2 linked regions of the Bombiscardovia apis genome follow. The protein of the gene in region 1 interacts with the protein of each later gene in a pairwise test. Links are inferred from orthologs where the notes say so. Each region holds a gene or a part of one and is shown in the gene's direction. Other genes may lie near its edges.

The links.
Region 2: the proteins of rlmN (region 1) and ftsZ interact in binary tests that used the Escherichia coli proteins (3 or more experiments, as listed by UniProt). The link is inferred for Bombiscardovia apis from one-to-one orthologs.

Annotation. Positions count from the first base shown.
Region 1 is NZ_AP026800.1:956,337-960,448, forward strand. Bases 1,290-4,105 are described here. They hold rlmN (dual-specificity RNA methyltransferase RlmN), read left to right. Parts: upstream 1,290-2,014; coding sequence 2,015-3,196; downstream 3,197-4,105. Other genes in these bases: R8377_RS03675 (phosphatidate cytidylyltransferase), read left to right, coding at 1,290-1,945; lgt (prolipoprotein diacylglyceryl transferase), read left to right, coding at 3,245-4,105. Outside these bases: pyrH (UMP kinase), read left to right, coding at 1-302; frr (ribosome recycling factor), read left to right, coding at 347-901; more of R8377_RS03675, read left to right, coding at 935-1,289; more of lgt, read left to right, coding at 4,106-4,112.
Region 2 is NZ_AP026800.1:635,305-640,107, forward strand. What follows is about bases 1,242-4,187. They hold ftsZ (cell division protein FtsZ), read left to right. Parts: upstream 1,242-2,077; coding sequence 2,078-3,298; downstream 3,299-4,187. Other genes in these bases: dusB (tRNA dihydrouridine synthase DusB), read left to right, coding at 1,242-1,871; R8377_RS02390 (cell division protein SepF), read left to right, coding at 3,348-3,836; R8377_RS02395 (YggT family protein), read left to right, coding at 3,890-4,183. Also shown: R8377_RS02375 (glycine--tRNA ligase), read left to right, coding at 1-703; more of dusB, read left to right, coding at 708-1,241; R8377_RS02400 (DivIVA domain-containing protein), read left to right, coding at 4,343-4,803. UniProt on the Escherichia coli protein: Essential cell division protein that forms a contractile ring structure (Z ring) at the future cell division site. The regulation of the ring assembly controls the timing and the location of cell division.

The DNA of each region.
Region 1 (4,112 bases):
CTATCCAGCGAGCACTAGAGATACACTGCGTAGAAGTCCTTATGGGTAAAAATGGTGTAGACGGTATTTACACCGCGGATCCGCGCAAAGATCCGCAGGCCTCTATGTTCACTCGCTTGAGCTACAACAGAGCCTTGGTCGACAATTTAGCTGTTATGGATGCTTCGGCTCTTTCTATGGCGAGAGACAACGCTATGCCCATCCGCGTGTTTGGACTTGAAGGCGCTGGAAACGTAACCCGTACCCTTCAGGGCGAAGAGTTAGGCACGGTGGTGTGCGCGCAAGAATCTGTTACCCGCTAAAGTCAGTAAAAGACAGTACATAAACGATAACAAGGAGTATTCTCATGGCAAGTGTAGTAGATCAAGCCAAAACGCAGATGGAAAAGACCTTAGAATCAACAAAGGAAAACTTTTCCGGTATTCGTACTGGTAGGGCTAACCCCTCATTTTTGAACGACATCGTAGTTGATTACTACGGCGCGCCAACCCCCATTAAGGCACTGGCTTCTATCTCAGTGCCGGAACCGCGTACTTTGGCTGTTACCCCCTTCGATATTTCTCAAGCGGCAGCAGTGGAAAAAGCGATTCGCGACTCAGACTTGGGGGTCAACCCCAGTCGTGACGGTAATGTCATTCGTGTCACTATGCCTGAGCTTACTGAGGAGCGGCGCAAGGATTACGTTAAACTCGCCAAGACCAAGGCTGAAGACGGTAAGGTGGCCCTGCGCAACATTCGTCGTAAGACTAAGGAAGGTATTGAGGCGAACGTCAAAGACGGCGAACTCAGCGAAGATGAGGGTGATCGTTTGCAGAAGGATTTGGATGCACTCACCAAACAAATGAGTACTCAAATTGACCAGTTGCTTGAGAGCAAACAAAAGGAAATTCTCGAAGTCTGATTTTGTCTTCACCCACGGGGTGTAACGCCGCAGATGATTACAGAGGAGACCATGAAGCAGCCGCAGCAAGACCAGACTAGTCCAACGCTTGATACCATCAACACACGCACCGGGCGTAACATGCCTCAGGCAATTGCTACTGGAGTTCTGCTGGTGGTGGTGATTTTGGGCTGCCTGTTGGTTAAACCTGATGCATTTATGCTGCTTATTGTCTGCTTTATGTCTCTGGGGTTGTGGGAGCTTAGGGTCGATTTTGCTACAGCAGGCTTAGATATTCCGATACTAGCTTTATGGGTGTGTTCGGCAGGCACAATATTGGCCATGTTTTATGGACGAGATCACGTGTTATGGATGGTAGCTGGTGTCTTCCTTACAGCTGTAATTGTTACTATCTGCGCGAGTTTCCAACATAGAGGCAGTAGACGGTTGGAACGCGCTGTAGCAAGCAAACTCAATTTTGCTGATAGTCTTCCCAACCAGAGTGAATCCGGCAGCATCACCGAGGGTAATCCTCCTGTAGTGCGTGTGAACAGCCGCTATGCTAATGTGTCTGTTTCCTTGCTGACGGTTGTGTACATCACTTTTTTGGCTAACTTGATAGTTTTGCCTACGACGTTTGGCGGTCATCCAGTTGCACACGGCCTTATTTCTGTGTTTTTGCCAGCGGTAAGCGATATTGGTGGGCTTGCTTTCGGAGCTTGGCTGGGTAAGCACAAGCTCTCACCTCGTATCTCTCCTAAAAAGTCAGTGGAAGGCCTTTTGGGTTCGATGGGTTTGTGCATCATTGCTGCTGGAGCTATTTTTGCTTGCACATATCCACGTCAGGAGTGGGCACAGATTTGGTGGGTGGCAGTGCTGCTCGGCGCTATGGTAGGAATTACCGGTACTTTTGGAGATTTATCAGCCTCGCTCATTAAACGAGATTTAGGTATTAAAGACATGGGGCACTTGTTGAAGGGCCACGGGGGAGTACTCGACAGAGTTGATTCCATCCTGATGTCAGCTCCCTTCATTGCAGGGCTTTTGTGGGTCACCGGTTTGTGAGACGCACACTAGCAAAAGTGAAAACACAATAACGTAATACCACCCACAGTTGCAGCAGAAAGAGAGCGCATGTCGGCAGCCGATCTTGTAGAACAACCAGAAACCGGGATCACTCCGGGAGTTGAAAAGGGTGGTTTCCGTGATGTTTTAGCACCTGATCATGCTCGCAGAGGCAAACCACCCCTGCACTTCGTTGATATGAGTCATGCTGAGCGCATCACCAGCGTTCAAGCCTTAGGTCTGCCTAAGTTCCGTGTACAGCAGTTGGCTAATCATTATTTCAACCACCTCAGCACTGATTCTCGTACCTACAGCGATTTCCCTGCTGCTAAGCGTGAAGAAGCTGCGCAACAATTTTTCCCTAACCTCATTACCGAGGTGACTCGTCAGGTAGCCGATAACGGCACTACGATAAAAACTTTATGGGAGCTCTTCGACGGGTCTCGTATTGAGTCGGTACTTATGCGTTACACGAAGCGTACCACTCTGTGCATTTCTAGTCAGGTTGGCTGTGGCATGGGTTGCCCCTTCTGCGCTACTGGGCAGCTCGGACTGACGAGAAACATGTCAACAGGCGAAATTCTGGAGCAGGTGCGCGCCGCTGCAGTCATGATGCGCGACGGGCAGGTGGCTGGTGGACCGGGAAGGCTTTCAAATGTGGTCTTCATGGGCATGGGTGAGCCGATGGGCAACTATAAGTCTGTCTTGGCGGCAGTGCGTCAGATGAGCGAGCTTCCTCCTGCCGGCTTTGGAATTTCTGCCCGAAGCATCACTATTTCCACTGTGGGAGTCGTTCCTGGTATCCGAAAGCTTACACAAGAGGGATTGCCGGTACGTCTGGCGGTCTCACTTCATGCTCCCAGCGACAAACTACGCGATGAACTGGTGCCTATGAACCGACGTTTCAATACCACTCAGGTGCTTGATGCAGCTCATGATTACTATTTGTCAAGTAAACGTAGAGTGAGTATTGAATATGCGCTCATGCGGGGTATCAATGACCAAGCTGAGCATGCCCAACTCCTAGCCAAGCGCCTCAATCATTATGGCGACAACTGGGTGCATGTGAACCCGATTCCGCTTAATCCCATTGAAGGATCTCGCTGGACGGCCTCAAAGCCCGAAGACGAGCAGCAATTCCTTGAGATTCTGCATCGAGCCGGTATCACCGCGACGCTGCGCGACACCCGCGGTTCCGACATTGATGGCGCCTGCGGTCAGCTGGCAGCGAAAATGACGAAGCAGGCTTAACGCGTTCGATGCGCGCAATCGTGTATTTGGCCGTATTATAGGAGCATGATGACCTACGCATACATACCCTCGCCACCGATTTCCACCTTCTCCATCGGTTCCTTCCCCATACACATCTACGCGCTCACGATGCTTGCAGCAATCGCCGTCGCAGCTTGGATGACTGCCGTGCGTTGGAAAAGGCAGGGGGGTAGTTACGAGCAAATTCTAGACATCACTATTTGCGCAGTGCCGGCGGGAATCATCGGAGCTAGGCTCTACCATGTTGCTACAACTCCTGAACGTTTCTTTGGGTCAAACGGCAATTTTTGGAACATTTTTAATCTGCGTCAAGGTGGCTTAGGTATTTGGGGCGCGGTACTTTTGGGTGGTCTTGCAGCATGGGCATGGTGCCGTCATAAGCATTACCCAGCAGCCATTCTCGGCGATGCTGTAGCCCCATCTTTACTCGTTGCTCAAGCAATTGGTCGCTTGGGAAATTGGTTTAATCAGGAGCTCTATGGTTCGCCCACTACCTTGCCTTGGGGGCTGAAACTCAACCAGACCGGTAGCGCACTTGGTGCCAAAGAGCAGTGCTACGATGGAGCAACTTGCCCAACGGGCACCCTTTTCCACCCAACTTTTTTGTATGAGATGATTTGGAATCTTATTGGTGCGGCTCTCCTAATTTGGCTGGGACGAAAGACAATCAACAAGCTCAAAGCTGGGTCGCTCTTTACTATATATATCATGTGGTACACAGCTGGTCGCACCTGGATTGAAGCCCTACGTATCGATTTCGCCCACGAGTTCTTGGGTGTGCGTATTAACGTGTGGGTTTCTATTATTGTCTTCCTTGTGGGAGCCTTCGCTTTTATCTTGGTCAACCGTTACGGCAAGAGCATTACCCTCCTATCCGAAAAGTTACGAACGATTA
Region 2 (4,803 bases), 320 kb from region 1 along the record:
CGGTTTCACCGGCTCCACTTGGGGCGAGCTTGAGGGCGTGGCCAACCGCACCGACTTCGATTTGAAGGCTCACGCCGAGCATTCGGGCGAGGATCTGTCTTACTTCGACCCAGCTTCGGGCGAGAAGTACGTGCCCTACGTGATCGAGCCTGCCGCTGGTTTGACGCGCTCGCTCATGGCCTTCTTGGTCGACGCTTACGACGTAGACGAAGCTCCCAATACTAAGGGTGGTGTGGATCGCCGTACCGTCTTGCGCTTGGATCCGCGTCTGGCTCCTATTAAGGCTGCCGTACTCCCACTCTCCAAGAAGCCCGAGTTACAGGGCATCGCTCACAATTTGGCCGCAGACCTACGTCAGAACGAGTGGATGATTGACTACGACGAAGCCGGCGCAATTGGCCGCCGCTACCGTCGTGAAGACGAAATCGGCACACCTCTGTGCATCACCGTCGACTTTGATACCATCGAGGATCAGGCCGTCACTATCCGCGACCGCGACACGATGGCCCAGGAGCGCGTGAGCTTGGATAAGGTCGAGAATTATGTGCGCGCCCGCATCAGCGAAAAGCGCGTGCGCTATCCTGAAGGCCCTGTTTCCATCACGGGTAAGGCTGCTGCCGATGGCGCTGTTGATGTTACGAAAGAGGCTGGCGAAGACGAGTCTGCGCCGGTCAAGGTAGCCGAAGCAGGCGGCGACCGCTAAATCTATGGCCCAAAGTCAAGTTACACTGGCCCCGGTTCAGCTGGGGCCTATTGCCGTGCCTACTCCGGTTGTGCTCTCTCCTATGGCGGGCGTTACTAACTGGCCCTTCCGCGTCTTGTGCGAGGAATATGGGCCAGACGGGCTCTACGTAGCTGAAATGGTCACGGCCCGCGCTCTGGTGGCGAAGAACCCGAAGGCTTTCCGCCTCTGCCGGTTTGCGCCCTCTGAGCGGGTGCGTTCCCTACAGCTGTATGGCGTAGACCCGATTATTATGGAGAAGGCTACGCGCATGGTTGTCGAGGGTGGCATGGCCGACCATATCGACCTCAACTTTGGCTGCCCAGTGCCGAAAGTGACACGACGTGGCGGTGGCTCTGCTCTGCCTTGGAAGTTGGACCTCTTTAAGGAGTTGTTGAACCGGGTAGTGAGCGTTTGCAGCAGTGCGAACATTCCGGTTACAGCCAAGATTCGTGTAGGTATTGACGCGGACCACACCACCTTTTTAGAGGCGGGCCATATAGCTCAAGAGGAAGGTTGCGCAGCGGTAGCCCTGCATGCGCGCACGACTGCCGAATACTATGGCGGTCATTCCGATTGGGATCGCATTGGTCAGCTGGTGGAAGAGCTCGACATACCCGTTTTGGGCAACGGTGATATCTGGAGTGCTGAAGATGCGCTGGCTATGGTTGAGCAGACTGGTTGCGCGGGTGTAGAAATTGGCCGCGGCTGCCAGGGGCGTCCTTGGCTCTTCCGCGACATCGCCAACGCTTTTGCTGGTTCTAGCAAGCGAGTTGAGCCCACGCTGGGGCAGGTGGGGCAGATTGTGTCGCGCCACGCCCAGCTTTTGACTGAGTTTTATGACGGCGACGAGCAGATGGCAGTCCACGACATGCGCAAGCACGTGGCCTGGTATCTTAAGGGCTTCCCGGTTGGCGGCGGCACCCGGCGGGCCTTTATGGAATGCGAGTCTTTGGCAGATTTAGACCAGCAAATTGCGCTGTTGCCGCAAGACGCGCCCTATCCCGAGTCGATTGCGGCCAAGCCGCGCGGTCGAGTACGGTACGCTAAGAAAGTAAAACTGCCGCAAGGATGGCTGGATTCGCGCGAAACTACCCATGATGAACGCGAAGCGCTCTTTGGCGACGACCCGATGGACGCCTCTTATTAAGGGGCTTGTGTAAGCTGTAGTACTACCGGATATATCGCTGTGGTGAGGACCTACAAAAATAAGTGTGAACTTGTGTAGAAGCTTGGGGTTTAGCATCAAAAGCGAAAGAGTTGGGGTTAGTCTAGAATATGACTGTATACGTGTGCGTGTTGGCGTATCAGGTTTGCGCTAGAGTTGACCGTAACGTGGAGTGACAGGAGCATATGGTGAGCGAGATTGCCCAGACTGACAATTTCAATGACAAGACCAATATCAAGGTCGTCGGTGTCGGTGGTGCAGGCGGCAATGCGGTCAATCGTATGATCGCTGAGGGCTTGCAAAACGTTGAGTTTGTAGCTATCAATACCGACGCGAAGGATTTGTTGCGCTCCGATGCGAACGTGAAAATCTCCCTTTCGGATATGAACTCGCGCGGCTTGGGCGCTGGTGCCGACCCTGAGAAGGGTGCGAAGGCAGCCAAGGATCACCAGAGCGACATCGAGGAAGTCCTTAAGGGTTCCGATATGGTCTTCGTGACGGCAGGTGAGGGCGGTGGTACCGGTACTGGTGCCAGCCCCGTCGTGGCTCGTGCAGCCCGTCAGCAGGGCGCACTGACCATAGCTGTGGTCACTCGACCCTTCACTTTCGAAGGTCCCCGCCGTGCATCTTCTGCCGAGTCGGGTATTGAGACCTTGCGCAAGGAAGTTGACGCGCTTATCGTTATTCCCAACGATCGCTTGCTTGACTTGTCTGACCGCACGGTTTCCGTCATGGATGCCTTCAAGACTGCCGATACGGCTCTTCTGGCTGGCGTGCAGGGCATTACCGACCTGATTACCATGAACTCCTACATTCACGTCGACTTCTCCGATGTGACTGCCATTTTGAAGGATGCTGGCACGGCTCTCTTCGGTATTGGTGCAGCTCGGGGTGAAGATCGTGCTACGCAAGCTGCCGAGATTGCTATTTCTTCTCCGCTGCTTGAGGAGTCCATTGAGGGTGCTCACGGTGCTTTGATCAACGTGGCAGGCCCCACCGATTTGACTATGCAAGAAGCTTCGGCTGCCGCCAAGCTCGTACAGGATGCCATTCATCCCGAAGCGCAGATTATCTGGGGCTTGGCACTCGACGATTCCTATGGCGACGAGGTGCGCGTCACTGTTATTGCTGCCGGTTTCGATCCCAACGCTCAGAAGGCTGCCCAGCTGGGGCAGGCTTCTAGTGAATTCGCTGCCGTTCAAGACGACGAGTCCAACGAACAGTCGCAAGAAAATGTTTCGTATGTGCAGGCCGACTCCGAAGGGGAGGGCGAGCAGGAAGCTCAGCCTTGGCAGGAAGACGAGGCTTCGTCTGAACACCAGAGCCAAGAGCAGGCTGAACCTGACAGCGAAGAACCTAGGTCTTCAGACGCGGGTGGCTATCTGGACATTCCAGATTTTCTGCGGTAAAGAATACGCCAGCGGCAGGCTAGCGTAAAGTGGTAAGGAGCAAGAAGTCATGGCAGGATTGATGAAGAGTGCTATGTCCTACTTCGGCATGGCTGATGTCGTAGACGAAGACGAGGAAATGGCCTCAGAGGAGGAGAGCCAAGACGCAGGCTTCGACAACGACCACTCAGTCACGCCTATTGGCGCAAGTCAATCGTCTGCAAGTTTTGCTTCGGCTACTGTGTCGAGCCCGGCGGTGTCTAGCCCCTTCCAGAGCAAGCTCAACCGTATTACCACCATTCATCCCAAGACCTATGAGGATGCGCAAATGGTGGGGCGGGCTATTCGAGACGGCGTCCCGGTTGTATTGAACTTGAGTGGCGTGAGCGAGTCGGTGGCCTACCGCATCGTCGATTTCTCTGCCGGCGTAGTCTTCGGTGTGCGTGGCTCTATTGAGCGCGTTACTCCGAGGGTATTCCTGCTTAGCCCGGCTCAGGTCAATATTAAGGTTGAGGAGCCTGAAACTCCAGCTGCCTCGCAGTCTTTCTTCGGTAACTAATCGAAGTTAATCCTATCCGTGTGAACGCACTCTGGTAAGGAGCCTCACCGCACATGCTGCTCGGTTTCGTGGCCTATATTCTCAACTGGCTCATTGATGCCTATATTTTCGTGCTGTTTGTACGCATGATTATCGACTGGATTATGGTCCTTTCTCCGCGCTGGTATCCGCGCGGACTAGTGGCTTCGATTATTTCGATTATTTATCAGTTGACTGAACCGCCCCTGTGCTGGCTGCGTCGTTACATTCCGCCCCTGCCACTCGGACGTATCCAATTGGACGTCAGTTTCATGGCCCTGTGGTTCGGGCTAATCGTTTTACAAGTTGTTGTCAATGTCCTCATTTAAGAGCGCTTAATGGGCGGGCTTGGTTGCCTGTTGGGCTGCACAAGGTGAAGGCTTGAAGATGGTACGCGTTTTTCGCTGTTTCTGTACAGTGGGGCGTGCTAGCATTAGTAAAGAACAGCAATGTAGGTAGACTGTTGCCGAAGCGAGGTGGAGATACACATGGCTCTTTTGACGCCCAAAGACATACGGGAGCATACCTTCCAGACAGTGCGGTTCAAGGAGGGGTATGACGTCGATGAGGTCGATGACTTCCTCGATCAGGTAACTGAAACGGTAGAAGCTCTGGGGAAGCAAGCAGTACAAGGAAACGGTGCTTCAACTCAGTCCTTCGGGCCTGACGTAGCCAACTTGAACTCGAAGATTTCTGAGCTGACCGCCCAGATTCAATCACTGCAAAACGAGAATCGCAATCTCAAGTCCCAGGCAGCTACTGCCGGACAGCAGGCTGCGCCCGCAATGGTTGCCCAGCAGCCCAATCCTGAGATGCAGCGTCGCGTCGCCGATGCCGAAGAGCGCGCTCGCACGATTGGTATGCAGAATGACCAGCTGAAGAAGCAGGTTGCTCAGCTCAACCAGCAGATTGACCAGCTGACGGCCCAGGCCGCTCAGTCTTCTCAGCA